DNA from 4 places in the Streptomyces sp. P6-2-1 genome. Region 4 is predicted to be linked to each of the others. Evidence: riboswitches for the same ligand, from Rfam matches in the RefSeq annotation. Region 4 holds a riboswitch; each other region holds the start of a gene.
The links. A riboswitch is a leader RNA that binds a small molecule or an ion and turns the genes downstream of it on or off. The one in region 4 is predicted to bind cyclic di-AMP.

Region 1: it holds a riboswitch for cyclic di-AMP, as region 4 does, so the genes downstream of both, ACQYWQ_RS27055 (M23 family metallopeptidase) here and ACQYWQ_RS11755 (transglycosylase family protein) in region 4, are expected to answer to the same signal.
Region 2: it holds a riboswitch for cyclic di-AMP, as region 4 does, so the genes downstream of both, ACQYWQ_RS02160 (C40 family peptidase) here and ACQYWQ_RS11755 (transglycosylase family protein) in region 4, are expected to answer to the same signal.
Region 3: it holds a riboswitch for cyclic di-AMP, as region 4 does, so the genes downstream of both, ACQYWQ_RS16180 (M23 family metallopeptidase) here and ACQYWQ_RS11755 (transglycosylase family protein) in region 4, are expected to answer to the same signal.

The regions. Positions count from the first base shown of each region.
Region 1 covers NZ_CP192513.1:6,411,420-6,420,025, reverse strand. The annotation lists gene ACQYWQ_RS27085 (glyceraldehyde-3-phosphate dehydrogenase) at 1-1,218, shown strand, start outside; gene ACQYWQ_RS27080 (MFS transporter) at 1,223-2,710, opposite strand; gene ACQYWQ_RS27075 (DsbA family oxidoreductase) at 2,861-3,499, opposite strand; gene ACQYWQ_RS27070 (winged helix-turn-helix transcriptional regulator) at 3,638-4,060, opposite strand; gene ACQYWQ_RS27065 (MBL fold metallo-hydrolase) at 4,057-5,190, opposite strand; gene ACQYWQ_RS27060 (SGNH/GDSL hydrolase family protein) at 5,492-6,304, opposite strand; partial or broken gene ACQYWQ_RS27055 (M23 family metallopeptidase) at 6,498-7,225, opposite strand; cyclic di-AMP (ydaO/yuaA leader) riboswitch at 7,228-7,405, opposite strand; gene ACQYWQ_RS27050 (tyrosine-protein phosphatase) at 7,763-8,599, shown strand.
Region 2 covers NZ_CP192513.1:486,749-490,392, reverse strand. The annotation lists gene ACQYWQ_RS02170 (GNAT family N-acetyltransferase) at 234-662, opposite strand; gene ACQYWQ_RS02165 (ATP-binding protein) at 883-1,347, shown strand; gene ACQYWQ_RS02160 (C40 family peptidase) at 1,380-1,856, opposite strand; cyclic di-AMP (ydaO/yuaA leader) riboswitch at 1,860-2,024, opposite strand; gene ACQYWQ_RS02155 (hypothetical protein) at 2,662-3,012, opposite strand; gene ACQYWQ_RS02150 (ATP-dependent Clp protease proteolytic subunit) at 3,017-3,644, opposite strand, start outside.
Region 3 covers NZ_CP192513.1:3,744,900-3,753,505, forward strand. The annotation lists gene ACQYWQ_RS16160 (hypothetical protein) at 8-265, opposite strand; gene ACQYWQ_RS16165 (ABC transporter permease) at 188-2,269, shown strand; tRNA gene ACQYWQ_RS16170 (tRNA-Met) at 2,321-2,394, shown strand; gene ACQYWQ_RS16175 (PP2C family protein-serine/threonine phosphatase) at 3,154-4,359, shown strand; cyclic di-AMP (ydaO/yuaA leader) riboswitch at 4,545-4,683, shown strand; gene ACQYWQ_RS16180 (M23 family metallopeptidase) at 4,696-6,024, shown strand; gene ACQYWQ_RS16185 (aldo/keto reductase) at 6,213-7,157, shown strand; gene ACQYWQ_RS16190 (PrsW family intramembrane metalloprotease) at 7,138-8,592, opposite strand.
Region 4 covers NZ_CP192513.1:2,713,083-2,721,688, forward strand. The annotation lists gene ACQYWQ_RS11730 (hypothetical protein) at 1-546, opposite strand, end outside; gene ACQYWQ_RS11735 (exopolyphosphatase) at 1,167-2,108, opposite strand; gene ACQYWQ_RS11740 (DUF501 domain-containing protein) at 2,105-2,638, opposite strand; gene ACQYWQ_RS11745 (FtsB family cell division protein) at 2,809-3,297, opposite strand; gene eno (phosphopyruvate hydratase) at 3,460-4,746, opposite strand; gene ACQYWQ_RS11755 (transglycosylase family protein) at 5,220-5,936, opposite strand; cyclic di-AMP (ydaO/yuaA leader) riboswitch at 5,940-6,117, opposite strand; gene ACQYWQ_RS11760 (transglycosylase family protein) at 6,306-7,349, opposite strand; gene ACQYWQ_RS11765 (cytochrome P450 family protein) at 7,490-8,606, opposite strand, start outside.

The sequences.
Region 1 (8,606 bases), 3.7 Mb from region 4:
GCGCTCACGACACTCGACCTCGGGCCCTCGCAGATCGACATCGGGATGCTCGCCGCGACCTACAAGAGCGACGACAGGGGCCTGAGCGTCGCCGAGTTCACCGCCGATGCCGTCGCGGGCGCGACAGGCGAGCGGAAGATCGAGCGCGGCGCCCCGCGCGACGTCGTCCTCTACGGCTTCGGGCGCATCGGACGGCTCCTCGCCCGGCTGCTCATCGAGAAGGCCGGTTCGGGCAACGGCCTGCGCCTGCGCGCCGTCGTGGTCCGCAAGGCCGCAGGTCAGGACCTCGTCAAGCGCGCCTCACTGCTGCGCCGCGACTCCGTGCACGGCCAGTTCCAGGGCACGATCATCGTGGACGAGGAGAACGACACCCTCGTCGCGAACGGCAACGCGATCCGGTTCATCTACTCCGACGACCCGGCGACCGTGGACTACACCGCCTACGGCATCAATGACGCGATCCTCATCGACAACACGGGCCGCTGGCGCGACCGCGCGGGCCTCTCGCAGCACCTGCGCCCGGGCATCGCGAAGGTCGTGCTCACCGCCCCGGGCAAGGGCGACGTACCGAACATCGTGCACGGCGTGAACCACGAGACGATCAAGCCGGACGAGCGGATCATCTCCTGCGCCTCCTGCACGACGAACGCGATCGTGCCGCCGCTCAAGGCGATGGCCGACGCGTTCGGCGTCGAGCGCGGGCACGTCGAGACGGTGCACTCCTTCACCAACGACCAGAACCTGCTGGACAATTACCACAAGTCCGATCGGCGGGGACGGTCCGCGCCGCTCAACATGGTCCTCACCGAGACCGGCGCGGCATCGGCCGTCGCCAAGGCCCTGCCCGACCTCAAGGCGAAGATCAGCGGCAGCTCGATCCGCGTCCCCGTCCCCGACGTCTCGATCGCGATCCTCAACCTCCGGCTGAGCCGCGAGACGAGCCGCGAAGAGGTACTCGGCCACCTGCGCGAAGTCTCCCTCACCTCGCCGCTGCGCCGCCAGATCGACTTCATCACCTCCGCCGACGCCGTCTCCAGCGACTTCGTCGGCTCGCGCCACGCCTCGATCGTCGACGCGGGCGCGACCAAGGTCGACGGCGACAACGCGATCCTCTACCTCTGGTACGACAACGAGTTCGGTTACTCCTGCCAGGTCGTCCGCGTCGTCCAGCACGTCTCGGGCGTCGAGTACCCCACCTTCCCCGCGCCGCTCGGCTGACCGCTCACGAGCGAGGGGCCGCGGGCGGACGCACCGCCCGCGGCCCCTCGGCACGTACGGGTCCGGACGTGGCGAGCGCACGGCCCGGTGCGGCCAGGGCGGCGAGCAGGCCGAGTGCCGCGAGGCCCGCGGCGACGCCGAAGGCGAGCGCGTAGCCGGAGGCGAGGGCGTGGCGGGCGAGGGCGGCGGGGCGCGCGGCACCGGCCATGAGGCTTTCGGTGCGGGAGGAGGCGACGGCGGCGAGGACGGCGAGACCGAGCGCGCCGCCGAGCTGGCGGGTCGCGTTGAGCAGACCCGAGGCGAGGCCCGCGCGCTCCGGGGCGACCCCGGCGACCCCGGCGATCGCCGAGGCCGACATCGCGATGCCCTGCCCGGCGCCGACGACGAGTGTCGGGCCGAGGAGCCCGCCGGCGAAGCCCGAGTCCTCGGTGAGACGTGAGAGCCAGAGCAGGCCCGCCCCCGTGAGCGCCATCGAGACCAGCAGCGTCGTACGGGGACCGAGGGCGCGGACGAGAGCGGCCGAGCACTGCGCCGCGACCATGAGGGCGAGCGCGAGCGGCAGGTAGGCGAAGCCGGTGCGCAGGGGGCTGTAGTCCCGTACTTGGTGCAGGAAGAGGGTCAGGAAGTAGAACATGCCGAACAGCGCGGCACCACTCGTCATCGCGACGACGTTCGCCGCGGCGACCGCGCGGGAGCGGAGGAGGTCGAGCGGCATGAGCGGGCGCGCGGCGACCTTCCCCTCGACGACGAGGAAGACGCCGAGCAGGGCGAGACCGCAAAGGAGCGGGACCAGGGTCGCCGCCGCACCCCAGCCGTGCGGACCGCCCTGCACGATGCCGAGCACGAGCGCGAGCAGCCCGAGCGTCACGGTGAGGGCGCCCGTGACATCGACCCGCCGGTCCTCGCGCGCGCCGCGCCCTTCCGTGATGCCGAGGACGATCCCGGCGAGGAGCAGCACCCCGATCGGCACGTTGACGAAGAGCACCCAGCGCCAGGACAGGGCGTCCGTGAGCGCTCCCCCGGCGAGCGCGCCGAAAGCGCCACCGGCCCCCGAGACCGCGCCCCAGGCACCGAAGGCACGGTGGCGCCGCCGCGGTTCGGTGAAGCTCGTGCCGAGCACGGCGAGCGTCGTGGGCGCGATCACGGCGGCGGCGAGACCCTGGGCGGCCCGCGCGGCGACGAGGGTCCCCGCATTCTGGCTCAGTCCGCCCACCAGGCTCGCGAGGGCGAAGAGGACGACCCCCGCGAGGAAGACCCTGCGCCGCCCGAGGAGATCGGCGATCCGGCCGCCGAGGAGCAGGAAACCGGCGAAGGTCACCGTGTAGGCGTTGACGACCCATTGCAGGCTCTCGGCGCTGAAGCCGAGCCCGCGCTGGATGTCGGGCAGCGCCACATTGACGATGGCCACGCTGAGCGTGACGAGGAACTGCGCGAGGCAGCACACGAGGAGGACGAGGCCGGGTCGCGGGGCGGAAGGACGGGTCAAGGGCATGGGAGTGCTTTCTCGGGAGGAACCAACCGGTGGGAGGAGCGAGGGAGCGGCGCGAAGAGAGCGCGGGCATGCCGGTCGGCGGGAGTACGGCGGGGCGGGGCGGCGGGGCGCGGCACCACGGGCGGGGGGGAACGCGGTGGGGCCCGCCGTTCAGAGTCCGGCGCGGCGCAGGAGCGCGGCGAGGACGGTGGTGGGCTGGGCGCCCGCGAGCGGTGGCTGTCCCGCGATGACGAAGGCGGGCACCCCGCCGACGCCGAGCCGCGCGGCCAGCTCCTCGTCGGCGCGTACGTCCTGCGCGTACGCGCCGCCCGCGAGTACCGCGGCGGCGGGACCGGCGGCGAGGCCCGCCTCCCCGGCGAGGGTCAGGAGCGTCGCGTGGTCGCCCACCGAGGCGCCCTCGGCGGTGTAGGCGCGCATCAGGCGTTCCTGGAAGGGCTCGGCGAGCCCGGCATCCGCCGCGTGGTGGACGAGGCGGTGGGCGTCGAAGGTGTTGCAGGGGCGGGCCCGGTCGAGGCGGTACGTGAGCCCCTCGGCCGCGGCCTGCGCGCTCACCCCGGCGAGCAGTCGCGCGGCCTCGTCGGGCCGGATGCCCTGCCGTCGCCACATGCGCGCGGGGATGGTCTCGTCGGTGACGCGGAGGGCGGCGGGGTCGAGTTCGAAGCTCCGCCAGCGGACCCGTACCCGCTCCGGCGCGTCCAGGGCGGCGAGCGCCCGCTCGAAGCGGCGCTTCCCGATGAAGCACCAGGGGCAGACGACGTCCGTCCAGATGTCGGCAGTGATCTCGTTCACGCGAAGGACGGTAGAGCTGCGGGCTCACCCCGGGTAAGCCCCTACCTACAGGTAAGCCCCCTCCCCCGGCGTAGGCGCGCTGGCGAGGGAATCAGGGGACGGGGAGGGCGTGACGCACCTCACAGTCCCCTGTCTCCCTCAGTGCTCCCCCGCCCCCGCGTCGTGGCACCGCTGGGCGGTCACGATGTCCGGGGTACGGGTGGCGATCCAGTCGACGAGGCTCTGCAACGGGACGGCGAGTTCCGCGCCGAGCGGGGTCAGGGCGTAGCTCACCTTCGGCGGCACGACGGGCTCCACCTCACGGTCCACGAGGCCGTCGCGGCCGAGGACGCGGAGGTTCTGCGAGAGCATCTTCTCGCTGATGCCGCCGATGCGGTCCCGCAGTTCGTAGAAGCGCAGCGGGCCCGCCCGCAGCGAGGCGAGGATGAGCACGCCCCACCGGCTCGTCACGTGGTCGAGGACCGTGCGTCCCGGGCAGTCGCCGCGAAAGGCGTCGCCCTCGGCGGGGACGGCGCCCGGAAGCGGGGCCGCACCGGGACGCGGGGCAGGGGCCGTGCTCACCGGTCGGCGGCGAGGCCGAGCGGCGGGCCCTGCGTCGGCTCGCCGTCGGTGCGCGGGGCGGCGTCGACGGGTACGGAGGTCTCCCAGTGCCGCCTGAGCGGGAGCGAGACGGCACGCCACCACGGCTCGGCGGGCAGCTCGCCCGCGGGCTCGAAGGGCTGGCCCGGGCGCGGGAAGGCGATACGGGAGCCGGAGGCGTCACCGAGGTCCTTCGTCCACTCGGCGGGCTCGGCCCACGGGTGCGGCGCGAGGTTGAAGGTGCCCCAGTGGATCGGCAGGAGGACGCCGCCGCCCAGGTCCCCGTGGGCGCGCAGCGCCTCGGCGGGGGTCATGTGGATGTCGGGCCAGTACTCGCTGTAGGCACCGAGCTGGATCATCGTGACGTCGAAGGGGCCGTGCGCGCGGCCGATGTCGGCGAAGCCGGGGAAGTAACCGGTGTCCCCGCTGTGGAAGACACGGTGCTCGGACCCGGCGACGACCCACGAGGCCCACAGCGTGTGCTGCGTGTTGCGCAGGCCGCGGCCGCAGAAGTGCCGGGCGGGCGTCGCGGTCAGCCGCACCCCGGCCAGCTCCGTCGACTCGTGCCAGTCCAGCTCCCGTACGAGCGCGTCGGGCACGCCCCAGCGCTCCAGATGGGCGCCGATGCCGAGCGGGACGACGAAGGTCGTGCCGCGCGCGGCGAGCGCGCGGATCGAGGGCAGGTCGAGGTGGTCGTAGTGGTCGTGCGAGATGACCACGGCGTCGACGCGGTCGAGCGCGGCGAGCGGGAAGGGGGCGGGGTGCAGGCGCTTGGGCCCGGCGAAGGAGAAGGGGGAGCAGCGCTCGCCCCACACCGGGTCGAAGAGGATGCGGGCGCCGTCGATCTCGGTGAGCACCGAGGAGTGCCCCGCCCAGGTGACGCGCAGGCCGCCGCGCGGGGGGCGCGCGAGGTCGGCGAGGCTCGTGGGGTGCACGGGGAGGACGCCCGAGGGGGCGCGGCGGGCGCGGTCCTCGGAGCGGAAGTAGGTACGGAGGAGTTCCTTGCGGTCCGGCGTGGGGGCGCCGCCCGTCGTCTCGCCCGCGGGGCCCTCCGGGTTGGTGAAGACGCCCTTGGCGGGGTCGAAGTGCGGGGAGCGGCGGATACGGGCCATGCGGGCGCCGCTCGGGTCGGCCCCGAAGGCCAGCGGCGTGGGAAAGCGGCGGGTGGGGGGCACGGGTGTCTCCTCGGGTGCGGGATTCCGGGGCGGTACGTGTCAATACTCGGCCGGTGTCGTGGCTCGGCGCCCGCCGGGTGGGCCTTGCGGGGGCTCCGCCCCCGAGCCCCCGCTCCTCAAACGCCGGAGGGGCTGGATTTCGTTCCGCCGGAGGGCACGGATGCGGCCGGGCTCGCTCGCGTATCCGCCGGAGGGTCCGGGGGCCCGCCCCGCCGGCGGAAAAGGGCCCCGTCCCCGGCTACAGCGGGAGCAGGTCCGGGCGCTTGGCGTGGACGTGGTCGCCCGACGACTCGCCGCGCAGGCGGCGGCCGATCCAGGGGACGAGGTACTCGCGGGCCCAGGCGATGTCGTCGCGGCGCTCCTCGAAGGTGCCGCGCGGGCGCAGCGGGGGCCAGGGCTGCTCGGGGTCGGCGGGAACGTCGAGGCCGAGCAGCTGGGCCGCGCGCAGGGCGACGCGGGTGTGGCCCTCGGGGCCGAGGTGGAGCCTGTCGCTGTCCCAGGCGCGGCGGTCGCGGACCGAGCGCAGGGCCCACAGGTCCAGGACGAGGCAGCCGTGGCGGTCGGCGACGGCGCGTACGTGCGCGTTGTACGTGGCGATCTTGCCCCGCAGGTGGCGCAGGACAGGCGTGTCACGCGTGTCGAAGCCGGTCGCGATCATGACGGTGCCCGCGGCGGCGGAGAGCGTCCCGACGGCCTTCTCGAAGCGTTCGGCGAGGTCGTCGGGGTCGGTGCCGGGGCGCAGGACGTCGTTGCCGCCCGCGACGAAGGAGACGAGGTCGGGGGCGAGCGCGGCCGCGCGGGGCACCTGGTCCTCGGCGATCTGGTCGAGGAGCTTGCCGCGTACGGCGAGGTTGGCGTAGCGGAAGGCGGAGCGCTCGGGGAGCCGGTCGGCGAGCTGGACGGCGAGGCGGTCGGCCCAGCCGGTGAAGAGCCCGTCGGGCCCGGGGTCGCCGACGCCCTCGGTGAAGCTGTCGCCCACGGCCACGTAGGACGTCACGGTGCCCTCGACGGGGAGGGCCTTGCTGCTGGGAATCCTCGCTTCTCGTGCCACCTCGGCATCCTTCACCTTTACACCATACTTACGCCACCGTAGGGAGGGGGTGACACGGAGTGAGAAAGACCACCGGTCAAGAAAGACCCAACTATGGAATAAACAGGACTCCTTGGGGGTCGTGTCCCGAAACGGCCGTGGCGGCCCGCCCCTTGGGCAAGGGGCGGGCCGCCACGGTTCGCGCGGGTGCGGCTCAGGCGTTGACGCCGTGCTGCGCGAGGAAGGTGAGCGGGTTGATGTCGCTCCCGTACGCGGGGCCGGTGCGGATCTCGAAGTGCAGGTGCGGCCCGGTCACGTTGCCGGTCGCGCCGGAGAGGGCGATCTGCTGGCCCTCGGTGACGCTCTGGCCGGCCGAGACCTTGAACGCCGAGAGGTGGGCGTACTGGCTGTAGTGCCCGTCGGCGTGCTTGATGACGATCTGGTTGCCGTAGGCGCCGCCCCAGCCCGCCGTGATGACCGTGCCGGAGGCGACGGCCTTGATCGGGGTGCCGGTGTTCACGGGAAGTCGGCGCCGGTGTGGCCGTGCGACCACAGGCTGCCGTTGCGGCCGTAGCCGCCGCCCTTGACGCCGTCGACGGGCGCGGTCCAGCCGGTGCCCTCGGTCGCCTTCTTGGCGGCGGGGGCCGGGGCGGCCGCCTTCTTCACGACGAGCTTCGAACCGGGCTTGATGATGCCCGGGTTGGCGCCGATGGTGCCCTTGTTCTGCTCGTAGAGCTTCTTCCAGCCGCCGGAGACCTTCTCCTTCTTGGCGATCTTGATGAGCGTGTCACCGGCCTTGACGGTGTAGGTGGTGTCCTTCGCGGGGCTCGCGGCGTGGGCCCCGCCGATGGCGGTGAGCGGGAGTGCCACGGCTGCGGCACCGGTGGTGCCGAGCAGCGCGAGGCGACGGGTGAACGAGCGGCGGTTGGCCGTGGCGGACATGCGGGTTCCTTCTCCGTCGCCTGCGGGGTGAGCTGTCGGGTTCGGGCTGGAGCTGCCCGGCCACCGGCGCGGCGCGCGCGGCGACTTCACCCCGAGCCGTCCCACGGGGACCAGGGACGGCGTGAAGCGTGCGGGTCCCCCGCTCCTGCCGGTACGGGTGTGAGTGAGCGTGAGAGTCCGGGGCGGCGGCAGGATTCGGCGTTCCGACCGGACTGGTGGCGACCGTAAAGGCAACGCGACACGCCGGACAAGCAGCCCCTTTGCGGTGCACATCACATTTAGTGATCCATTGCGCGGATTTCCGTCACTCTCCGTAGAAACGACCCGATACGGACAGAACCGGACGTACAGCGCTCGCTGCGGAAACGGCCCGCCCGGCCCGCGGCCCCCTCCCGGCACCGTCCGTCACCGCTATGACGCTGCTCACCTCGGCGTTCTCCGCGGCTCCGGTACCTTGCCGGGCCCCGCGGTCCGTGCCAGTCTCGGCACCGCGAGCCCGCCGACGAGCCGCGCCGGCGGCCCACCGGAAGGAGTCCCGTGACGCAGCCGTCCCCGGGGACCGCGCCCGAGCCCGTCGTCACCGCGCAGGCAGGGCCGGAAGAGCCCGTGCTGAGCGCCGTCCGCAACTTCCGCGACGTGGGCGGGCTGCCCACGCACGACGGCCGCCGCACCCGCGGCGGCGTCCTCTTCCGCAGCGGCCACCTCGCCCATGCGACCCCGGAGGACACCGTCTTTCTCTCGGGGCTCGGCCTCCACTCGGTCTTCGACTTCCGCAACGCCGCCGACCGCGCCCTCGAAGGCCCCGACGTCGACCTGCCCGGCGTGCGCAACGTGCACCTGCCGCTCAACGACCCGGCGGAGGGCGCGGAGTTCTGGCGGATCGTGCGCGACGGCGAGGTGGACCAGCTGCGGGCCGCGCTCGGCGAGGGACGCGCCGAGGCCCGTATGGAGGCGAGTTACCGGCAGCTGATCAAGGAGCGCACCGCCGAGCACGGGCGGCTGCTGCGGGCGCTCGCCGAGGACAGCGTGCCCGCGCTGCTGCACTGCGCGGCGGGCAAGGACAGGGCGGGCACCTCGATCGCGCTCGTGCTGCTCGCCGTGGGCGTCGAGGAGGAGGCGATCGAGGAGGACTACCTCAAGTCGAACGCGCGCCACCGCCGCTACCGCGTCTCGCGCGGCAAGGACGCCGCCCCGCCGACGACCCCCGAGGTCGCCGAACTCCTCGACCCGCTCTTCGCCGCCCGGGCGAGCTACCTGCGCGCGGCCTTCGAGACGATCGACACGCACTGGGGCGGCAGGGACCGCTACTTCGGCGAGGTCCTGGGCCTCGACGACGCCCTGCGCGAGCGGCTCCGGGAGCGGCTCGTGGAGTAGGCGGACA
Region 2 (3,644 bases), 2.2 Mb from region 4:
GGCGGACGCTCACACCTTTCGTATGCGTGCAGGGCCACGATTCGCGGATCGAAAAGGGCCAGTCACGTAAGAGTAAAGGAAAGGCAAAGCAAAGGGCGAGGGGGAGGGGCCTGGTGACTGGTGAAGGGAGGGGCCGTCGGTGAGGAGGGGAGCCCGGTGGGGGAAGGGGGCCCGGCGCGGAGGGGGCCCGGCGCGGGGGAGGGGTGGCCGGTGGTGAGGGCCGCCGGGCCGGGTCACACCGGCTTCACCCAGCGCCGCCACCGCTCCTCGCGTACGTACCCCGCCGCGCCCCACGTGCCGTGCGCGCGCGTATTCTCCTCCAGGACCATCGCGTCGACGCGGCGGCCGCCGAGCGCGGCGAAACGGTCCTCCATCGCGGCGAGGAGGGCCCTCGCGACGCCCTGGTGGCGGTGCGCGGGATGGACGGCGAGACGGTACGCGGAGCAGCGCCAGCCGTCGAAGCCCGCGATCACCGTGCCGACGAGCGCGCCACCGCGCTCGGCCAGGAGCAGCGCCTCGGGGTCGCGTGCGAGGAGCCGCCCGACACCGGCGGGATCGTCGCTGATGCTCGTCCCTTCGGCGGCCTCGCGCCAGAAGGCGAGGACGGAGGCGATGTCGGCGGGCTCGGCGTGGCGTATGCGCAGGTCGTCAGGTGCGGTCATGGGAGCAGCCAAGCAGGCGGTACGTGCCCGGGGCACCGCGATTTCGCGATGCGGACGCTCCGCCCCGCACCCCCGGAATCCGCTCGGCCGTAGCAGGCTTCACCGCTTCGGGCGACAGTGGCGCACAGTCCCCGGAGTGCGCCCCGTGCGGGTGGCAGGCTGTCGCGAACCACCGACCCGGAGCGCCGTGCGGGCGCCCGGTGGAAAGGGGCAGGTCGTCATGGCCGATCACCAGGAAGCCTCCGTCACGCTGCCGAGCGAGGCCGCGTCGGTCCCCGAGGCGCGCGCGTTCGTCGGCGGGGTCCTCGCGGAGTGGGGGCTGCCCGCGCGGGACGACATGGCCGCGTCGGTGGGCCTGATCGTCTCCGAACTGGTCACCAACGCCGTCCTGCACACCGGCGGGCAGTCCCCGTTCTTCACCGTCACCGTCTCGCTCGACCGCGACGAACTCCTCCGCGTCGGCGTCACCGACTCGCACCCGCGCCCTCCGCGCCGCCTCCCCGCCGCCGTACGGCAGGACAACGGGCGCGGCCTCGCGATCATCCGCTACCTCACGGCGGAGACCGGCGGCAGGCTCTCGGTGGTGCCGACACCGCAGGGCGGCAAGACCGTCCTGGTCGCCCTGCCCTGGCGGCCCGCGCGCGCGGGTGCCGTGCCGGAGGAGGGTGCCGTACCGGAGGGCTGAGGCCGCGCCACGGCACCCACGCGCCCGGCCCCTTACCGCACGCGTCCGTACGCGACCTGTTTCGACCAGATCTTTTCGAGCTTGACCACATCTCCCGTCTTGGGGGCGTGCCAGATCTTGTTGCCCCCGGCGTAGATGCCCACGTGGTAGACACTGCCACCGGAGCGGAAGAACACCAGGTCGCCCTTGGTGCGCTTGCCCGCCGATACGTGCCGGGTCTTGTTGTACTGCGCCTGGGCGGTGCGGGGCAGGGACTTGCCCGCCTTCTTGAACGAATAGAGCGTCAGGCCCGAGCAGTCGAAGCGGCGCGGGCCCGCCGCGCCCCAGCTGTAGGGGGCGCCCTTCTTGGACGCCGCGACCTTCAGCGCCTTCGTGGGGACCCGGACGGCCGCCGAGGCGTCGCCGGATGCGCCGGGGACGAGGACGGTGCCGCCGACGGCGGCGAGGGTGAGGACCGATACCGCGCCGGTCCTGGAGAGCAGGACGGGAACTCGATTGCGCACCAGCATGCGTAACCCTTCGTCAACCGCCTGTGAAGGGTGACCTGTCGGGTTCGGACTGGCGAAGATGCCCGGCCGCTCACGCGGCTTCACCCCAAGGACCGGTGCCCGTTGCCGGGCCCGACCCGCCGTGCTCGGGTCCTCCACTCCCGCCGATCCACTCGGTGTCGACCTGGCGTCCGGACGGCGGCGGGACTCGGCGTCCGCCCGGACCGCCCCGCCGCTGCGGCGGGGGCTTGTCGTCGGGAGCGATCTTGACGCACGACACCGCCGGATTCCGAATGAAAACAGGCTTATGTGAGCTTAGTCACCCGTATGGCGATTGGGTGGCGAAAGGCCGTCAAGTGCGGCTCCTCTCACGGAGGACGAGTCCCCGACCAGCGCGAACGCCGTGCGCGGCAAGCGGATCGCGGACCACCGGGGCAACCGGGGGCGGCGTGACGCCGACTCCGGCGTACGTCATTGGGGGGTCCTCCGTTCGGCGGCCGCGCGTCGCACTCCGGACACGCGTGGTCGCGGAACGCATGCGGGGGGAGGGTGAGGAAGGCGAATGCGCCGTCCGGCGCGGACTTCACGCCCCGCCTGCACGCCGCGACATGCCCGCGCGGGGCGCGGTCCGGGGCGTGTGCGGGAGCGCGTGCGAGCGGGGGAGGCGTGCGGGCGCGCGTGCGAGCGGGGGAGGCGTGCGGGAGCGCGTGCGCACGTGCGTTGGCGTCCGGGGCGCGGGACACGGGGCGGAGTGCGGGATGGGTGCGGGACGCGGGACATGCGATGCGGGATGCAGGCTGCGGGGCGGCGGAAGGGCGGGCTCCGCTCAGCGCTCCTGGCCGCCGCCCTCCTCGCTCCCGCCGCCCGCCCCGGCCTCTTCGGGTGGCGGCATCGCGACCCGCCCCGCCCGGCGTTCCCCGTCCAGGACGCGCAAGGCCCGTTCCAGCGTGGCCCGGTGGAGTTCGGTCTCGCCGCGCGCGTGCATGAGCGCCAGCGCGTCCCGCAGCCGCGTCACCTCGGCGACGAGCGCCTGGGCGGCGCGCAGGGCCGCGTACGTGTCGTCGCCGCGCGCGGGGTTGACCCGGCCGAGCAGCTCGGCGGTCGCGAGGTAGTGGTCGATGAGCGCGCCTTCGGCGCGGGTCAGCGCGGGCAGCGGCGGGAGTTCGGGCGGGGGCACGCGCTCACCTCGGCCCGGGGTGTGGGGTGCGGCGGTCCGCGAGGGCGTCGACGATCCCGTACCGCACCGCTTCCGCCGCCGTCAGTACGAGGTCGCGCTCCATGTCGCCGTGCACCTCGGCCTCCGTCCGTCCGGCGGCCGCCGCGAGCAGCCGCTCCGTCGTCCGTCGCTCGCGCGCCAACTCATCGGCCCACACGGCGAGATCGCTCGGCTGCCCGCGCATCGCCTCGGGCAACTCGGGCTGCCGCAGCACGATCCGCGCCCCGGGCAGGGCCGCGCGCTTGCCCGGGGCCCCGGCGGCGAGCAGGACGGCGCCGACCGAGACCGCCTGTCCGAGGCAGTACGTCGCCACGTCGCACGACAGGTGCCGCACCGTGTCGTGGACGGCGGTCAGCGCCGTGAAACTGCCGCCGGGGCAATTGAGGTAGAGGGAGATGTCCTGATCCGGGGCCGCGTGTTCGAGGTGCATGAGCTGTACCGCCAGGTCCGCTGCCGCCGTGTCGTCGAGCGGCGTGCCGAGGAACACGATCCGACCTTCCAGGAGCCGGGAGTACGGGTCAAGAGTGCGTGTCCCGTAGCTGGTGCGCTCGGTGAACTCGGGGAGCACGTGACGGGCGAGAGGGGACAGGTCG
Region 3 (8,606 bases), 1.0 Mb from region 4:
CGAGGACTCACCCCGAACTCCGCCCCCGCGCCCCCGCCTCACCTCCGCCCCGCGTCCCGCCGGTCGCGCGCCGCGCCCCGGTCGCCGTGCCCCGCACCCCCGCGCCCCGCACGGCCTTGCCCCGTACCCCCGCCGTCGCCTGGCGCACCCTCGTCGCCGTGCCCCGCTCGCCCTCGTCGTACCCGCTCTGCTTGGTGTCGCCCTCCTTCTGATCCCACTCCTCGGCGTGCTGGCCCGCACGTCGTGGAGTCAGCTCGGTACCCACCTCACCAGCCCCGAGACGCTCACCGCCCTCCGCCTCTCGCTCCTCGTCTCGCTCGGTGCCCTCGGACTCTCCCTTCTCTTCGGTGTGCCCCTCGCCTGGCTCCTCGCCCGCACCGACTTCCCCGGCAAGGCGCTCGTCCGCTCTCTCGTGCTGCTGCCGATGGTGCTGCCCCCCACCGTCGGCGGTGTCGCGCTGCTGCTCGGCTTCGGGCGGCGCGGGCTGCTCGGGCCGTGGCTGGAGGACACCTTCGGGATCGTCCTGCCCTTCCACACCTCCGGCGCCGTGCTCGCCGCCGCCTTCGTCTCCATGCCCTTCCTCGTCATCAGCCTGGAAGGCACCCTCGCCGGACTCCGCCCCGGCTACGAGGAGACCGCCGCCTCGCTCGGCGCCTCCCCGCTGCGCGTCTTCCGTACCGTCACCCTCCCCCTCGTCGCTCCCGGCCTCGCCGCCGGAGCCGCCCTCACCTGGGCCCGCGCCCTCGGCGAGTTCGGCGCCACCATCACCTTCGCCGGAAACCTCCCCGGCACCACCCAAACGCTCCCGCTCCAGGTCTACCTCCTCCTCCAGGACTCCCCGGAAGCCGCCACCTCCGTCTCCTTGTTGCTCCTCGCCATCGCGATGGCCGTCCTCGTCGGCCTGCGCGGGCGCTGGACCGGAGCCGCCCCCGACACCCGCACCACCCGCTCCCGTTCCGCCGCCGTCGCAGAAGAAGACGTCCCGGACCCCTCCCTGGGTGCCCGCAAAGCCGAACAAAGCGGCGACTTCACCCGTAGGAGTGAAGAAACGCCTGAAAGGGGTCGGGGAGATCTCAGTGGGAAAGGTGCCGGCAAGCGATCCCTTGCCGAGCAGCCGCGCCCCCGGCCCGGCGAGGGACCCGCTTCCCCCACGTACGACGAGGACCTCGCACCCGACGAGGCCCGCGACACCACAGAGGAGGCCCATGACCCCACCCCCACTTACGCGCTGCACGCGACCCTGAGCGGCTACACGAACCTCGACCTCGACGCGGACCCCGGGACCACCGTCGCTGTCGTGGGCCGCAACGGAGCCGGCAAGACGACGCTCCTACGGGCCCTCCTCGGCCTCACCCCGCGCGCCCACGCCGAACTCCGCCTCGGCGCCGACGACGTCACGGCCCTGCCCCCGCACCGGCGCGGCGTCGCCTGGGTGCCGCAGGACGGGGCGCTCTTCCCTCACCTCAGCGCGCTCGCCAACACCGCCTACGGACTCCGCGCCCACGGTGTCCCTCGCGCAGAGGCCCGCCGCACGGCTCGCGCGCACCTCGACAGGCTCGGCGTCGGGCACCTCGCCCACCGCCGCCCCGCCCAGCTCTCCGGCGGCCAGGCGCAACGCGTCGCGCTCGCGCGCGCCCTCGCCGTCCGCCCCCGCCTGCTCCTCCTCGACGAGCCCCTCGCCGCGCTCGACCAGACCACCCGCGCGCAGGTACGGCACGCGCTGCGCCGCCACCTCGACGGGTTCGGCGGCGTCTGCCTGCTCGTCACGCACGATCCCGTCGAGGCGGTCTCGCTCGCCGATCGCGTTCTCGTGCTCGACGCGGGCCGTACGGTGCAGGACGCGCCGCCCGCCGAGGTCGCGCGCCGCCCCCGTTCCGCCTGGGTCGCCCGCATGCTCGGCCGCAACGCCTGGCCCGGCACCCTCACCCCCGACGGACTCGCCCCCGAAGCCGGCGGCCACCTCGTCGTCGCACCCCCGGTCGACGCCCCGGCGCCACCGCCCGGCACCCCCGCGCTCGCCGTCATCGCCCCCGAGTCCGTGGCCCTTCACCCGAGCCGCCCGGCCGGCAGCCCCCGTAATACCTATGCCTGCGCCGTCACAGAGATCACCGCCCTCGGCAGCCGTCTCCGCGTCCTGCTCTCCGGCCCCGACTGCCCCGCGCTCATCGCCGAGATCACCCCCGAGGCCGCCGCCGACCTCGGCCTTCGCGAGGGGACCCCCGTCTGGGCGAGCGTGAAGGCCACGGACATCACCCTCGTGCCCCTGTGAACAACGGTGGCGCGGAGCACCCCGGGAAGGGTGTAGAGTTGTGTTTACCGACGCGGGGTGGAGCAGCTCGGTAGCTCGCTGGGCTCATAACCCAGAGGTCGCAGGTTCAAATCCTGTCCCCGCTACTCAGCACGAAGGCCCCGGCGCCCCCAAGGCGCCGGGGCCTTCGGCATGCCGTAGGACGACGCCCCGCCCGGCCGTCCCCGAGTCGCGGCACCTCCCGCCCGGCGCGACCCTGGAAGCAGTACGTACGTACAAGGGGCGCGGGCGCGCGCACGGCCAGCGGGAGGCGAGCCTTGGGGCAGCGAGGAACGGGGCCGGCCGAGGGCGACAATCCGCCACGCCCCGAACACCCCACGCCTGGCTCGCCCCAGACGGCCCGCCCCCAGCCGAGTACGCCGGAGCGCACCGGGCCCGGGCCCGGCGGAACCGCCCAGGAGCACGCGGACCCCGGCGGGACCGCCCAGGAGCACGCGGGGCCTGACGAGACGGCTCCGGGGACGGACCCCGCTCGCCCGGACCCGAAGGCGGCGGCCTCGCCCCGTACCGGTACGGAGGGGGCGCCTCCCGCCCGTACCGGCTCCGACTCGCCTCCCTCCGCACCACGCGGCCCCGGGCCCTCGCCCACCGACGTGCCGGCCCCCGCCGACGCCGCCGACACCCAGCCGTCCCCCGATGCCTCTCCCGACGCCGATGCCGACCCCGCGCCCCCCGGAGCCCCAGCTCCCACCGACCCCACCGACCCCACGCCCGCCACCTCGCCCACCTCCTGGGACACCCCGCCCCGCCAGGACTACAAGCCCGTTCCGCCGCCGCCCCGGCGTCGTCCGCGGCAGCATGCTCAGCTCGCCGCCGCGTGGGCGCGGCGGGAGGCCTGGGTGCGCGTGGTGGTACGGGTGTTGCCGCTGGTGCTGGTGGCTTCCGGATTCGTCTTCGGGTTGTTCGCGCCCGCGACGTTCACCGGGGCGCCGTTCTTCGCCGCCGGGCCGCTCGTCGCCGCACCCTTCGCCTCGTCGCGGGTCACCGCGGGGGTCGGCGGGCTCGCGGCGCTCGGGGAGATCCTCTTGGAGGTCATTCGGGGCCGGTTGCCCACCGGGGCCTTCCTCATCGAGCTGACCACGGTGCTCACTGTCGCCGCGCTCGCCGTGCTGATCAATGCCCTCATCCGCCGCGGCGACCGTCGCCTCGCCTCGATGCAGAACGTCGCAGCCGTCGCGCAACGCGCCGTGCTGCCCGTCCCGGCCGAGCGGATCGGCGGGCTCGACGTCGCCGCGCAGTACGAGGCCGCCGAGGCCGACGCCTTCATCGGCGGCGACCTCTACGCGGTGCAGGACACCCCGTACGGCGTCCGGATGGTGCTCGGGGACGTGCGCGGCAAGGGGCTCGGCGCGGTCGAGGCGGTCTCCGTCGTCATCGGGGCCTTTCGCGAGGCCGCGGAGCAGGAGCCGACGGTCGAGGGCGTCGCGCAGCGGCTCGAACGCGCGCTCGCCCGCGAGGGTCTGCGGCGCCGCGCGCTCGACGCCTTCGAGGGCTTCACGACCGCCGTACTCGCCGAGGTCCCGCGCGGCGCCGCCGAACTGCGGCTCGTCAACCGCGGCCACACCGAACCGTTGCTCCTCGAACGCGACGGCCGGCTCCACGTCCTGACCCCCGGCGAGCACGCCCTCCCGCTCGGCATGGGCGAACTCGGCGCCTGGCCCGACCGCGCCGAGATCATCGACTTCCCGCCCGGCGCGACCCTCCTCCTCTACACCGATGGTCTCTCCGAGGCCCGCGACGCGCGCGGTCGCTTCTACGACCCCGTCGCGCGCCTCAGCGGCCGCGTCTTCCCGCACCCGCGCGCCCTCCTGACCACACTCACGGAGGAGGTCAGGCGGTACACCGGTGGCGCCACGACGGACGACATGGCCCTGCTCGCCGTCCGCCGCCCCGAGGCCGAGGCCCAGACCCCTGGCGCGGCGGACGCGGCCGGGGCGACCAGTGCGAGCGACGCGGGCGGAGCGGGCGGAGTGGGCGGAGTGGGCGGAGTGGGCGGTGCGAGCGGGGGGCAGGGGCCTGTCACCCCGCGTGAGTCATTCGATAACAACTGACGCACCATCAGGTTCACAGCCTGGAGGATGAGCGGGTCAACTCGTCCGGATCGCTCGCTACATGTCCGTTTAGCCGCTGGTGGTGACCGTAAAGGATCATCGGGAACGGCTTGGAATCACCCCCGCCGGTCTATTAACGTTCGATAACGCAGCGCGGTCGTCCCAGTCGGCGAGAGCGTCGGCTCCGCGCGCGTGCGCCGAATCCCGCGAGGGAACCGGGGAACCACTCCTCCGGGGTGAATCGGGTGCCCGCTCGGGTGCCCGTAGGAGACCTTCCTGCTCCGAACCCGTCAGCTAACCCGGTAGGCGAGAAGGAAGGAAAGGAGAGTCGCCTTCGTGGCGTCCAACCCGCCTGCCCCCGGCCCCAGCGCCTTCCCCACCGGCACGCTCACTCCCGGCGGTTCCCTGCCGGCCCAGCCCCCGGCACACACTTCCGGCGCGCCGTACGGGGCCGCCGTCCCCACTCCGTCGTACGGGTCCGTCCCCCCGCAGTCGTACGGGTCCGCTCCCGCTCCGTCGTACGGGACCGACGCCGCCCCCGCCCCTGCCGCGTACGCGCACCCCGCGGGCCACCCCGCCCCGGCGGACGTCTACCCGGGCTCGGCCGGTTTCGGCGGGTACGGCGAGGGTGCTGAGGAACCGGTCGGCGAGTGGAACCCGACCGAGGACTCACTCGGGTCCGTGCGTGGTCGGCACCGTGTCGCCAAGCAGCGGGGCGGACTCGCCCGCAGCTCGACGGTCCTCGGGGTCGGTGTGCTTGCCGCGGTCGGCGCGGGGGGTATCGCATCGGCGCAGGAGAAGCCGCCGGTCAAGCTCTCGCTGCCGGACAAGGTCACGGAGGTGACCGGGCAGCTCAAGCAGGTTCTGCCCGACGCCGAGTCACTTCCGGGAATCGGCTCGCTCGTCGCGGACGCCAAGGGCGACACCCCCGAGCAGCTCGCCGCGAACCCGGCCGCGGCGCCACTCACCAACGCCGGGCTCACCGACACCGACCGCGAGCAGGGCACGACCGACGCGGGCGAGGCACTGCGCGCCCGTATCCTCGCGCAGGCCGAGAACCAGGCCGACAGCGCGGACCGTGCCGCCCGCGAGCAGGCCGAGGCGGTCGCGGCGCAGACCGCGGCCGACAACGCCGCGCAGGCACAGAAGAAGGCAGCCGACGAGCAGGCGAAGAAGGAAGCGGCGGCGAAGGCCAAGGCGGAGGCCGAGGCGAAGGCCGAGGCGAAGGCGAAGGCCGAGGCGGAGCGCCTCGCGGAACTCGCCCGCAGCTACACCCTCCCGGTCGCCTCCTACACCCTCACCTCGCACTTCGGCGACGGCGGCTCGATGTGGTCGTCCGGGCACCACACGGGGCTCGACTTCGCCGCGCCGACCGGTACGCCGCTCAAGGCGATCCACACGGCGACCGTCCAGGAGGCGGGCTGGTCGGGCGCGTACGGCTACCGCACCGTGCTCGTCCTCGACGACGGTACGGAGCTGTGGTACTGCCACCAGTCGTCGATCTCGGTCAGTGTCGGTCAGAAGGTGACGACGGGTGAGGTCATCGGCCGCGTCGGAGCGACCGGCAACGTGACAGGGCCCCACCTCCACCTGGAGGTCCACCCGGCGGGAGGCGCGGCGGTCGACCCGCTGCCGTGGCTCCAGGACCACGGCCAGCAGCCCTGAGCCGCGAGGGCGCTCGGCAGTCCCCTGACGTACGACTGGCAGTTCCTTGGCAGGGGAATGGCAGTTCACTGCCGCCTGACCGGCAGTTCCCTGACGCTCGACCGGCAGTTCGCTGACATTTCCCGGCGCGGCGGGCACCGTCCGTCGCGCCGGGAATTTCCTGGCGCCTTCAGGCGTTGAATGGCCTCATGACTTCTCTCCGCTCCCTCGGTGCTTCCGACATCGAGGTCTTCCCCCTCTCCCTCGGTGGCAACGTCTTCGGCTGGTCGGCCGACCGTGACACCTCCTTCGCCGTCCTCGACGGCTACACGCAGGCCGGCGGCAACTTCGTCGACACCGCCGATGCCTACAGCCACTGGGTGCCGGGCAACGAGGGCGGCGAGTCCGAGCGCATCATCGGCGAGTGGATGAAGGCGCGCGGCAACCGCTCCGAGGTCGTCATCGCGACGAAGGGCGGCGCGCTGCCCGCGCACAAGGGGCTGCGTGCCGCGACGGTCAAGGCCGCCGTGGAGGACTCCCTGCGCCGCCTCCAGAGCGACTACATCGACCTCTACTACACGCACTACGACGACGAGTCGGTCGAGGTCGGGGAGTTCCTGACGGCGCTCGACGAGCTGGTGCGGGCGGGCAAGATCCGGGCCATCGCCGCGTCGAACATCTCCCCGGAGCGGCTTCAGGAGGCGCTCGACTTCTCCGACCGCGAGGGCGTCGCGAAGTACGTCGCGCTTCAGCCGCAGTACAACCTCGTCTCGCGCGACACCTACGAGGGCTCCCTCCAGGACATCGCCGGCCGCGGTGGTCTCGCGGCAGTGCCGTACTACGGCCTGGCGGCGGGCTTCCTGACGGGCAAGTACCGTCCGGGCACCACCGTCGACAGCGTCCGCGCCGAAGGCGCGGGCAAGCACCTCGAAACGGAGCGGGGCCGCAAGGTGCTCGCGGCGCTCGACGAGGTCGCCGAGGCGCACGGCGCTGAAATCGCCACCGTCGCGCTCGCCTGGCTCGCCTCACGGCCGACCGTCGTCGCGCCGATCGCCAGCGCCCGTACCCCCGAGCAGCTCAAGGCCCTCGTCGCCCTCGCCGACCTGACCCTCACCCAGGCCGAGCTGGACAAGCTCACCACTGCCTCCGCCTGAGCGGCTCTTGCCGCCTCTGGGCCGGTGGTGGCACCCAGGGGTCGCGGTATGTGCCGCCCCCGGAGGGCTGCCCCGTCCCTCCCGCCCCCGTCGGAGTCCCGGCGGGGGCGGTGGCGTGCGGGTGAGACATGGGGCCGGTCGGACCGTACGTGGCCGTGCTGTGGCCGTACGGCGGAAAGGTCCGACCATACGGTGGTGGTGCCCCGTGTCCGGCTCCCTGCCCGTACCCGTGGCCCTGCCCGGGTGGTGGTGTCCGCGGCCACCACTGCGGAGGCGCGTACCAGCCGCCGGGGGCCGCCGCGCGGGCAGGTTGCGCGGGGAGGAGGTGCGGGGCGCGGGGCGGGACGAGCCGCCAGGAGTGGGCGAAGGCCGGGCGGGCGAGCGCGCGGTCCTGCCACAGATGGTCGAGGAGTGCGCGCTCGCGGCGCGCGAAGTCCGGCGTACGACGGCCGCGTTCGGCGTCGGAGCGCAGCAGCGCGAGGCGCGTCGCGGCGGCCGCGTACGTACGCAGGCGCCGCGCGTCGGCACGTACCCCGTGGTACGAGGCGAACTCGGCGGCGACGCGGCGGGAACGCAGCGAGCCGAGCGCGAGGGGTTCGTACGGCGAGAGCCAGCCCGCGAGCGCGTACCGGGGCAGTGTCTCGCGCACCGTGCGCAGTTCGCGCTGCCGGTGCCACAGCACGAGCCACACGGTGAACCCGAGCGCCGGGATCATGAGCGTCACGTACACGACCAGGAAACCGAGCGGGCCGAAGACCGTCGAGCCGTTCCACGCCGCGTGCATGGCCATCGCGAGCAGCAGGCCCGCGACCGGCAGCAGCACACGGCCCACGCGGCGCCTGCTCAGCAGCGCGAGGCCCGCGCCGAGCCCTGTCATGCAGGTGAAGAGCGGGTGCGCGAAGGGCGAGAAGACCGCGCGGACGAAGAAGGTGGCGACGGTGACGGCGGCGCCTGTGCCCTCGTCGCGGTCCGAGCCGAAGGCTTTGGCGAGGTAGAGGATGTTCTCGGTGAAGGCGAAGCCCGTCGCCGTGAGGCCCGTGAGGACCACCGCGTCGACGGGCCCGCGTATCAGGCGGCCGCGGAAGACCAGGACGAGCAGCAGCGCGGTGGCCTTCACGCTCTCTTCGACGACGGGTGCGACGGCGAGCGCGGCGACGGTGTTCGGGTCGACCGGGCGTGACCAGATGTCCGCGAGCCACACGGCCGCGAAGCTGTTCGTCACGAGCGCGATGAGGGCCCCCGCGCAGGCACCCCAGGCGAGGACGAAGGCGTGCGTGCGCCAGGGGAGGGGATGTGCGCGGCCCAGCCAGCGGAAGGCGAGCACCACCGCGGGCGCGGGCAGTACCGCGAGGCCGAGGCCCACGAAGAACGCCTCGGTCCCGGTCTCCTCCCGTACCAGCCCCAGCATCACGAGGCCGCACAGCGCGAGCAGCACGGCGAGGCCGGTGA
Region 4 (8,606 bases):
GAGGAGGCTCTTCGCGGGGGTCACACCCGAGGTCTCGCCGATTTCGAGCGGCCTCCAGCCGCCACCGTCGAAGTACTGGGCGACGAAGCCGGGCTCACCGTCCGTTCCGTCGCACGGCCCCTCGTTCTCCCCTCCCGCCCCCGTGCACGACAGTTCCGCCTCGAACTTCAGACCATCGAGCGGGCCGGGCAGCAGGTTGCGCACGCGGACGGCGTACTCGGACCAGGCGGAGGAGGAGAGCTGGGGCCCGTCGCCCTTGCCATCGGCCAGAATGTCGACCGGGCGCAGCGGCTGCTCCCACGTGGATTCGCCGAACTTCTTGCCCCCTTTGCGCAGGACCCCGCTCAGCTCCAGATTCTGCGCGACGTCGCTGGGCCCGAAGGCCGGGGTGATCCGCCACCAGCGCTGCCGAGTACCGACAGGCACATCCATGACAAGAGCGCCACGCAGACTGCCACCCTTGGCAGCAAGCGCGAGCCGCTTCCACGGCCCCTTCTCGCCGTCGCGATACTCGACCTTCACCGCGCTCGCCCCAGGAAGGGCCATGCCCCGCGTCCGAAGACCGAGTTCGAGCGAAGCACCCCTCACCGCACCACCACCATTCCCCGTGGTGACCCGGAGCGTCGCCGACCTCCCCTCGACCAGTTCGCCCGTACTCACTTGCAGATCCACCCGGTGAACCGACACACCCGACGAGGACGCCGTGGGCTTCCCGTCCCCATCACCGCCACCCCCACCCCCGCACGCCGTGGCGAGCAAGCAGAGCGACCCCGCGACAACCATGCCCCTGACGCGGCGACCACTCATACGCCCCACTCCCCGAAATCGACTGCCGGCCACGCGCACCACCACCACCCGCGACCCCGACCGACGCCCCGCACGCAGGCGCCGACACGGACGATACCCACCCCTCACGAACCGGAACAGCCCTGCCCTCCCAGCCCAGTTCGACGACATCGCACACGGCTCACGCGACAAGCACCGGCGCCCGTCCCCCAGGAATCGCGGGCCGCCCGCTGAGCCAACGCCGCCGGACGGGCCAGGACGACACCCGGCATCGCGGCAGCGTGTCCCGCTCCGCGACGCGCCCGCCACGCCCACCCTGCCGCGCACACCCACGCCCACGCCACGCGCACGCCCACGCGCGAGGTTTCTCGCGCGTCCCCCTACTCCCCCACCACGCTCCAGGCGATCCCGTCCAGGATGTCGTGCTCGCTCACGATCAGCCGGTCCGCCCCGACGCGTCGCATGATCGCCCGTAGGATCAGCGTGCCCGAGGTGATCACGTCCACCCTGCCGGGGTGCATGACCGGGATCGCGGCGCGGGTGGCGTGCGTCGAGGTGAGGAAGCGGGTGGTCAGGTCCTCCACCGCCTCCCGGGTCAGGGTGCTGTGGTGGATCGCCGAGGAGTCGTAGGCGGGAAGGTGCAGAGCCGCGCCTGCCAGCGTGGTCACCGTGCCCGCCAGGCCGACCAGGGTGGATGCCTCCGCGAAGGGGACCTCGGACCGCGCCTCGTCCAGGGCCGCGTCGATGTCCTTCTCGATCGCCGCGACGCGGTCCGCCGGTGGCGGGTCGATGAGGGTGCCGTCCTCCGTCGTCAGGTGGCGCTCCGTCATGCGGACGCAGCCGATGTCGACCGAGCGGGAAGCGCGGGGGGTCTTGTCGCCGAGGACGAACTCCGTCGAGCCGCCGCCGATGTCCACGACCAGGTACGTGTCTTCGCCCAGTTCGCGGGTCGCGCCCGTGAAGGAGAGGCGGGCCTCCTCGGCGCCGGTGATCACTTCCGGCTCCACGCCGAGAATTCCTCGCACGCCGTTCACGAAGTCCTCGCGGTTCGAGGCGTCCCGCGAGGCCGACGTCGCGACGAAGCGGACGTTGCCCGCGGGGACCTCGTGCGCCGCGATCGCCTCGGCGTACTGGCGGCAGGCCGCGAAGGTGCGCTCCAGGGCCTCGGGCGCCAGGCGCCCCGTACGGTCCACGCCCTGGCCCAGGCGGACGATCTCCATGCGGCGGTCGAGGTCCACGAGCGAGCCGGTCGCCGGGTCCACGTCCGCGATGAGCAGGCGGATCGAGTTGGTGCCGCAGTCCACGGCTGCCACGCGGGTCACTTCGTGTCCTCCTGGGTGCGGAGTTCCGAGCACGGCTTCTTCCGCCACCACTCAGGGAGCATCGCGAGCGCCTCGTCCCCGAGCGGGTTCACGCCCGGGCCCGCGGCGAGCGAGTGCGCGACGAGGACGTGCAGGCACTTGACGCGGTCGGGCATCCCGCCCGCGCTCGGGAAGCCGGTCAGCTCCTCGATCGCGTCGCGGCGCTCGATGTAGTCCTCGTGCGCGGCGCGGTAGGCGGCGGCGAGTTCGGGGTCGCGGCCCAGACGCTCGGTCATCTCCTTCATGACCCCGTTCGCCTCCAGCGTGCCGATCGCGGACGCCGCGCGCGGGCACGTCAGGTAGTAGAGCGTCGGGAAGGGGGTGCCGTCGGGCAGGCGCGGGGCGGTCTCGACGACGTCGGGCTCCCCGCAGGGGCAGCGGTGCGCGATGGCGCGCAGGCCGCGCGGCGGCCGGCCGAGCTGGAGCCTGAAGACCTCGACATCGGCCTCGGTGGGCGCGGTGGGCGCGGTGGTCGGCGGGGGCGTGTGCATGCGGGGCTCTCGATCGGGGACGCGGGTCGGGTACGTACGGCCGTGCCGGTGCGTACGCGGGTACGGGCTTCCAGTATCCCCGTACGGGCGAGGTGCCGGCCCGCCGCCCGCTTCGCCGCGGCGCCACCGCTCCCGCCGCCCGCTCCCGCCGCCCGCCTCCGCCGCCCGCTTCAGCGCAGCGCGGCCGCGCGGTCCGCCTCGTCGACGCCGCCGAGGAGGTTGGTGTACCAGGGGCGGGTGGCGGCGGCGTCCTGCGGCGCGGGCCCGGCGCTCGCGGCGCCGGGGACGAGAGCGGTGTAGCCGGTCTCGCCGGGCAGGACGTAGTGGAGGCGCTCGCGGATGCGCTGGCGGGCGAAGGCGGGGTCCTGCCAGCGGGCCTTCTCGTCGCGCAGCCGCTCGACGTCCTTCTGGTGGGTGCTCAGCTCACGCCGGAGGTCGGCGATCTCGTCGCGCTGGGCGATGTACTGCCGCATCGGGTACGCGAGCGCGACGATCAGCGCGCACAGGACGAGGACGAGGATCGCGGCGCGCCCGGTGAGGCGGGAGCGGCGGGCCTGGCGGCGGGACTGGGAGCGGTAGACGCGGGCCGCCGTCTGCTCGCCGAGAACGCGCAGGCGGGTCGCGGTCGAGAAGCGCTCGCCGTCGTTCTTCCGTGCCATGACGGATCTCCCCCCTCGTGCGGGTCTCGCGCGCCGTGCGCACAGGCGTACGGCACACACGCGTACGCCCCCGCACACGGTACGGGACCGGGTGCGGGGGCGTGCGGAGGCTCAGCCCTTCGTACGGGCCGGGGGTGCCGGCCCCTCGTACGGGCCCGGGTGTCAGCCCTTGAAGCGCGGGAACGCCGAGCGGCCCGCGTACACCGCCGCGTCGTCGAGGATCTCCTCGATGCGCAGCAGCTGGTTGTACTTGGCGACGCGCTCGGAGCGGGCCGGGGCGCCGCTCTTGATCTGGCCGCAGTTGGTGGCGACGGCGAGGTCGGCGATGGTGACGTCCTCGGTCTCGCCGGAGCGGTGGGACATCATGCACTTGAAACCGTTGCGCTGGGCCAGCTCGACGGCGTCCAGCGTCTCGGTGAGCGAGCCGATCTGGTTGACCTTGACGAGCAGGGCGTTCGCGGACTTCTCGTCGATGCCGCGCTGGAGGCGCTCCGGGTTGGTGACGAAGAGGTCGTCGCCGACGAGCTGGACCTTGTCGCCGAGGCGCTCGGTCACGGTGGCCCAGCCCTCCCAGTCGTCCTCGAAGAGCGGGTCCTCGATGGAGACGAGCGGGTAGGCGCCGACCAGCTCCTCGTAGTACGAGGTCATCTCGGCGGCGGTGCGGTCCTGGCCCTCGAAGCGGTACTTGCCGTCCTTGTAGAACTCGGAGGCGGCGCAGTCGAGCGCGAGCGCGACATCGCGGCCGGGCACGTAACCGGCCTCCTTGATCGCCTCGACGATGAGGTCGAGCGCGGCGCGGTTCGAGTCGAGGTTCGGAGCGAAGCCGCCCTCGTCGCCGAGGCCGGTGGACAGGCCGCGCTCCTTGAGCACCTTCTTGAGCGTGTGGTAGACCTCGGCGCCCCAGCGGACGGCCTCGGAGAACGACTCGGCGCCGATCGGCGCGATCATGAACTCCTGGATGTCCACGTTGGAGTCGGCGTGCGAACCACCGTTGAGGATGTTCATCATCGGCACCGGGAGCAGGTGCGCGTTGGGGCCGCCGAGGTAGCGGAAGAGCGGGAGGTCGCTGGCCTCGGAGGCGGCGTGCGCGACGGCGAGCGAGACGCCGAGGATGGCGTTGGCGCCGAGCGAGGACTTGTCGGGCGTGGCGTCGAGGTCGGACATCGCCTGGTCGATCAGGCGCTGCTCGGTCGCGTCGTAGCCGACCAGCTCCGGGCCGATCTGCTCGATGACGGCGAGGACGGCCTTCTCGACGCCCTTGCCCTGGTAACGGTTGGCGTCCCCGTCACGCAGTTCGATGGCTTCGAAGGCACCGGTGGACGCACCGGAGGGCACGGCGGCACGGCCTGTGCTGCCGTCGTCGAGGCCGACCTCGACCTCGACCGTGGGGTTGCCTCGGGAGTCCAGGATTTCCCGGGCTACGACGACGTCGATGGACGGCACGAGCATCTCCTTCTGGGATGTGGAGCAGGTCTGCGGGGGCCCTTGCGGGGGCTTCCGCTGCATGAGCCTAACCGGCCGGGGGGCCGGGGTCGGCCGACGCCCGGGACTCGGCCGCAATCCGTGGGACGTACCGGGTGAAGGGGGTGAAACGGGCGGGCGGATCGGGGCCGATCGGGGCATCTGAGCCGAGGGGGTGACAGGTGAGCCGAGCTGGTGAGCGGGGGTGCGCGCGGGTGAGAGGGCGGGGCGCGGGCCGGAGGGCGGGCGCACGGGCGGGCCGGTGACGGAACCGGGCGGGCGGGCCCGTACGGGCAGCCCCGCCACGCACGGGAAGCCCCGCCGCGCACGGGCGAACCCCCGCCACGCACGGGAAGCCCCGTCCTGCCCGCGCACGGGAAAAGCCCCGCCCCGCCGCGTACGGGGGAGAACGCGGCGGGGCGGGGCGGTCCCGCGAGGGGGACGAGGGGTCCCCCTGGGGGTCAGCTGAGGTGGAGCTGCTGGCCCGGGTAGATGAGGTCGGCGTCCTTGACGATGTCCTTGTTCAGCTCGAAGAGCTTGGTCCAGCCGCCCGAGACGTGGTGCTTGTAGGCGATCTCGCTGAGGCTGTCGCCCTTGACGACCTTGTACTCGCCGTCGCCCTTGGCGACGGTGATGCCGGTGTCGGTCTTGACCGTGCCGGTGGTCGACTTCGGGGTGGTGTGCTGCTGCGGGGCCTGGCGCTGCTGGCTGCGCGAGGCGCTCTGGTCGCCGGAGGAACGCTCCTGCGACTGCTGCTGGCCGCTGTTGCTGTTGCCGCCGCCCGGGTTCACGTTCGGCGAGACGCCGTCGTTGCTGAGGTTGCCGGCACCGGCGCAGGACCAGGCGCCCGGGCCCTGCATGGCGAGCAGGCGCTCGGCGGTGGCGATCTGCTGGTCCTTGGTGGCCAGGTCGGCGCGCGGGGCGTACTGGGTGCCGCCGGCGGCGGCCCAGGAGGACTGGCTGAACTGGAGGCCACCGTAGTAGCCGTTGCCCGTGTTGATGGACCAGTTGCCGCCGGACTCGCACTGGGCGACAGCGTCCCAGGTGGAGGTCGATGCGGCGGAGGCGCTGCCGGTCGCCATCAGCGGGACGGCGATCGCGGCACCGGTGACACCGGCGAACGCGACGATTCGGGTGGTACGACGGCGACGGTGCTTGGCCTTGCCGGAAAACAGCATGGAGGGTCTCCTCACCGACGCCTGCGAGGTGAGCTGTCGGGTTCGGGCCTGTGAGTTGCCCGGCCGGACGGCGGCTGCCGCCCGGCTTCACCCCTAGCCCCGGACCGGCGCCCGGTCTCCCGGGCACCGGCTGGGACGCAAACCTTGGGTCCCCCGCTCCTGCCTTCGGCGCGTGACGCGACGACTGTCCCGAAACGGGCGCCGGCAGGATTCGGCGTGACGACCGTCGGGGCCTCCCGGTGGGGAAGCGAGCACGACGTTAAGCAAGAAATCAGCGGAACTTCAAAGACGATCAGGGCGGTTGAGACTCATGTCTCACTTGACCTCTACCGGACAATAACGGACAGACATGGTCAACCGCTTGTCCGGTTATCGCCCTGAATCCGCACCAAGATCCAGGCTCTGGCCAGGGAGAATGAGGTCCGGGTCGACACCGATGATCTTCTTGTTCTGCTCGTAGAGCCCGGTCCAGCCGTCGGCGAGCTTGTGCGCCTCGGCGATGCTCCAGAGATTGTCCCCTTCGCGCACCTTGTACGAGTCCGTCTTGTCCGCCCCGTCCGCACCCTTCTGACCCTCCGTGTCCGTGGCCGCGTGGCGGCCGCCGGGGGCGGAGCGGTCGGCTCCGGAGTCGCGGTCGTCGCCGGGAGTGGCGGAGGTCTCGCCACCGGGGACGGTGGTCGACTCGGAGGGCGAGGCGGACGCGGAGGAGCCGGTGGCCCCGGAGGGGGTGCCGGAGGGCTCGGGCTTCGCGTGCTTGCCGCGGCTCTTGCCCGTACCGGCGTCCTTGCCGGTGGCGGCGTCCTTGCCGGTACCCGAGGGGCTCGCCGAGGCGTCGGCGGACGGGGTCCCGCCGGAGGCGTCGGCGTCCGGCGTCGTCGACGCGGAGGGATCGGCGCTCGCGGAGGGGGACGCACCCTCGTCCTTCTTGTCCGTCTTCTCCTTGTTGTCCGTCTTCTCCTTGTTGTCCGCCTTACCCGTCTCCTTGGCGCTCGCCGTGTCCTGCGGCGCGGGAGTGACGGGCGCCGGGGCCGCCTGGCCGTCCTGGACGGTGAGTCCCGCGGTCAGGGCGCAGCCGGGCCAGGCGGAGGGGCCCTGCGTCGCGAGGATGCGCTGCCCCACCTGTATCTGCTGGGCGGGCGTCGCCATGTCCGCGCGGGGTGCGAGGTCGAGGCCGCCGTTGGCCTCCCACTCGTCCTCGGAGAGCTGGAGACCGCCGTAGTAGTCGTTGCCGCTGTCGGCCGCCCAGTCGCCGCCCGTCTCGCACTCCACGAGACGGTCCCAGGGACCCTGGTCGGCGCTCGCGGTCCCCGCGCCGAGGAGGGGGATGGCGATGGCGGAGCCGGTGACCCCTGCCGCGACGACAAGGGCAGGGGCCTGGCGGGGGCGTCGGTGGCGACCGTTCCCGGAGAGCATGCGGTGCCTTTCGCAAGCAGCTGAGGGGGTCAGCTGGTGAGACAGATGATCCGGACGTGAACGTAGCGGGATTCGAACGCCCGTCACAAGTCGATGCAGCCTCGATCACGCAAAGATCACATTATTGACGCGTGTTCAGTTCACGAGTGCTCATATCCCTGCACAGAGGGGGTGAAACGGACGGGAAGGGTGCGGAGCCCGCGCATGATGAGGCCGCCGCGCCAGCGCAGTTGTCCCGGGTCCTCGTCGAGCGCGAGGTCGGGGAGGCGCGTGAAGAGGCGCGCGAGCGCGGTCTTTCCCTCCAGGCGGGCGAGTGGGGCGCCGAGGCAGTAGTGGATGCCGTGGCCGTAGCCGAGGTGCTGGTTGTCGCGGCGGGTGAGGTCGAGCGTGGCGGGCTCGGGGAAGCGGGCCGGGTCGTGGTCGGCGGCGGCGAGGACGACGAGGACGGGGTCGCCGGTGCGGATGCGGCGGCCCGCGAGGTCGAAGGGCTCGGTGGCGTAGCGCCAGGTGGCGAGTTCGACGGGGCCGTCGAAGCGGAGGAGTTCTTCGATGCCGGTGCTGAGGAGGGCCTCGCCGTGGTCGGGGGCGCTGGTGAGGGCTGTTCGCAGCAGGGCGCGCTGGTCCGGGTGCTGGAGGAGCGCGAACGTACCGTTCCCGATCAGGTTGACGGTCGTCTCGAAACCGGCGAAGAGAAGGATGAAGGCCATCGCCGCCGCTTCGTTCTCGGTGAGGTGCTCGCCGTCGTCCACGGCCTGGATGAGGGCCGAGATGAGGTCGTCGCCGAGGTCGCGGCGTTTCCTGTGGATGAGTTCGGCGAGGTAGCCGCGCATCCTGCCGACCGCGCGGCCCACTCCCCCGCGCGGGCCCTGCCCGTGCCGGATCATCATGCCCGCCCAGTCGCGGAAGTCGTCCTGGTCCTCGCGCGGGACGCCGAGGAGGTCGCAGATCGCGTAGATGGGGAGCGGGAAGGCGAACTCGTGGATGAGGTCCGCGCTGCCGCGCGCGGCGAAGCCGTCGATGAGCTGGTCGGTCAGCTCGGCGACGCGCGGCGCGAAGGCGGCGACGCGGCGGGGCGTGAACGCCTTCGAGACGAGGCGGCGCAGGCGGGTGTGGTCGGGCGGGTCGATGTTGAGCAGGTGGGTCATCAGCTCGGCCTTGCGCTCCCCGGGAATCCCGGTCTTCCCGCGTGCCCCCGCGCCCTCCGCGTGGTGCGCCGGGTTCTTCGAGAGCCGGGGCTCCGCGAGCGCGCGCCGCGCG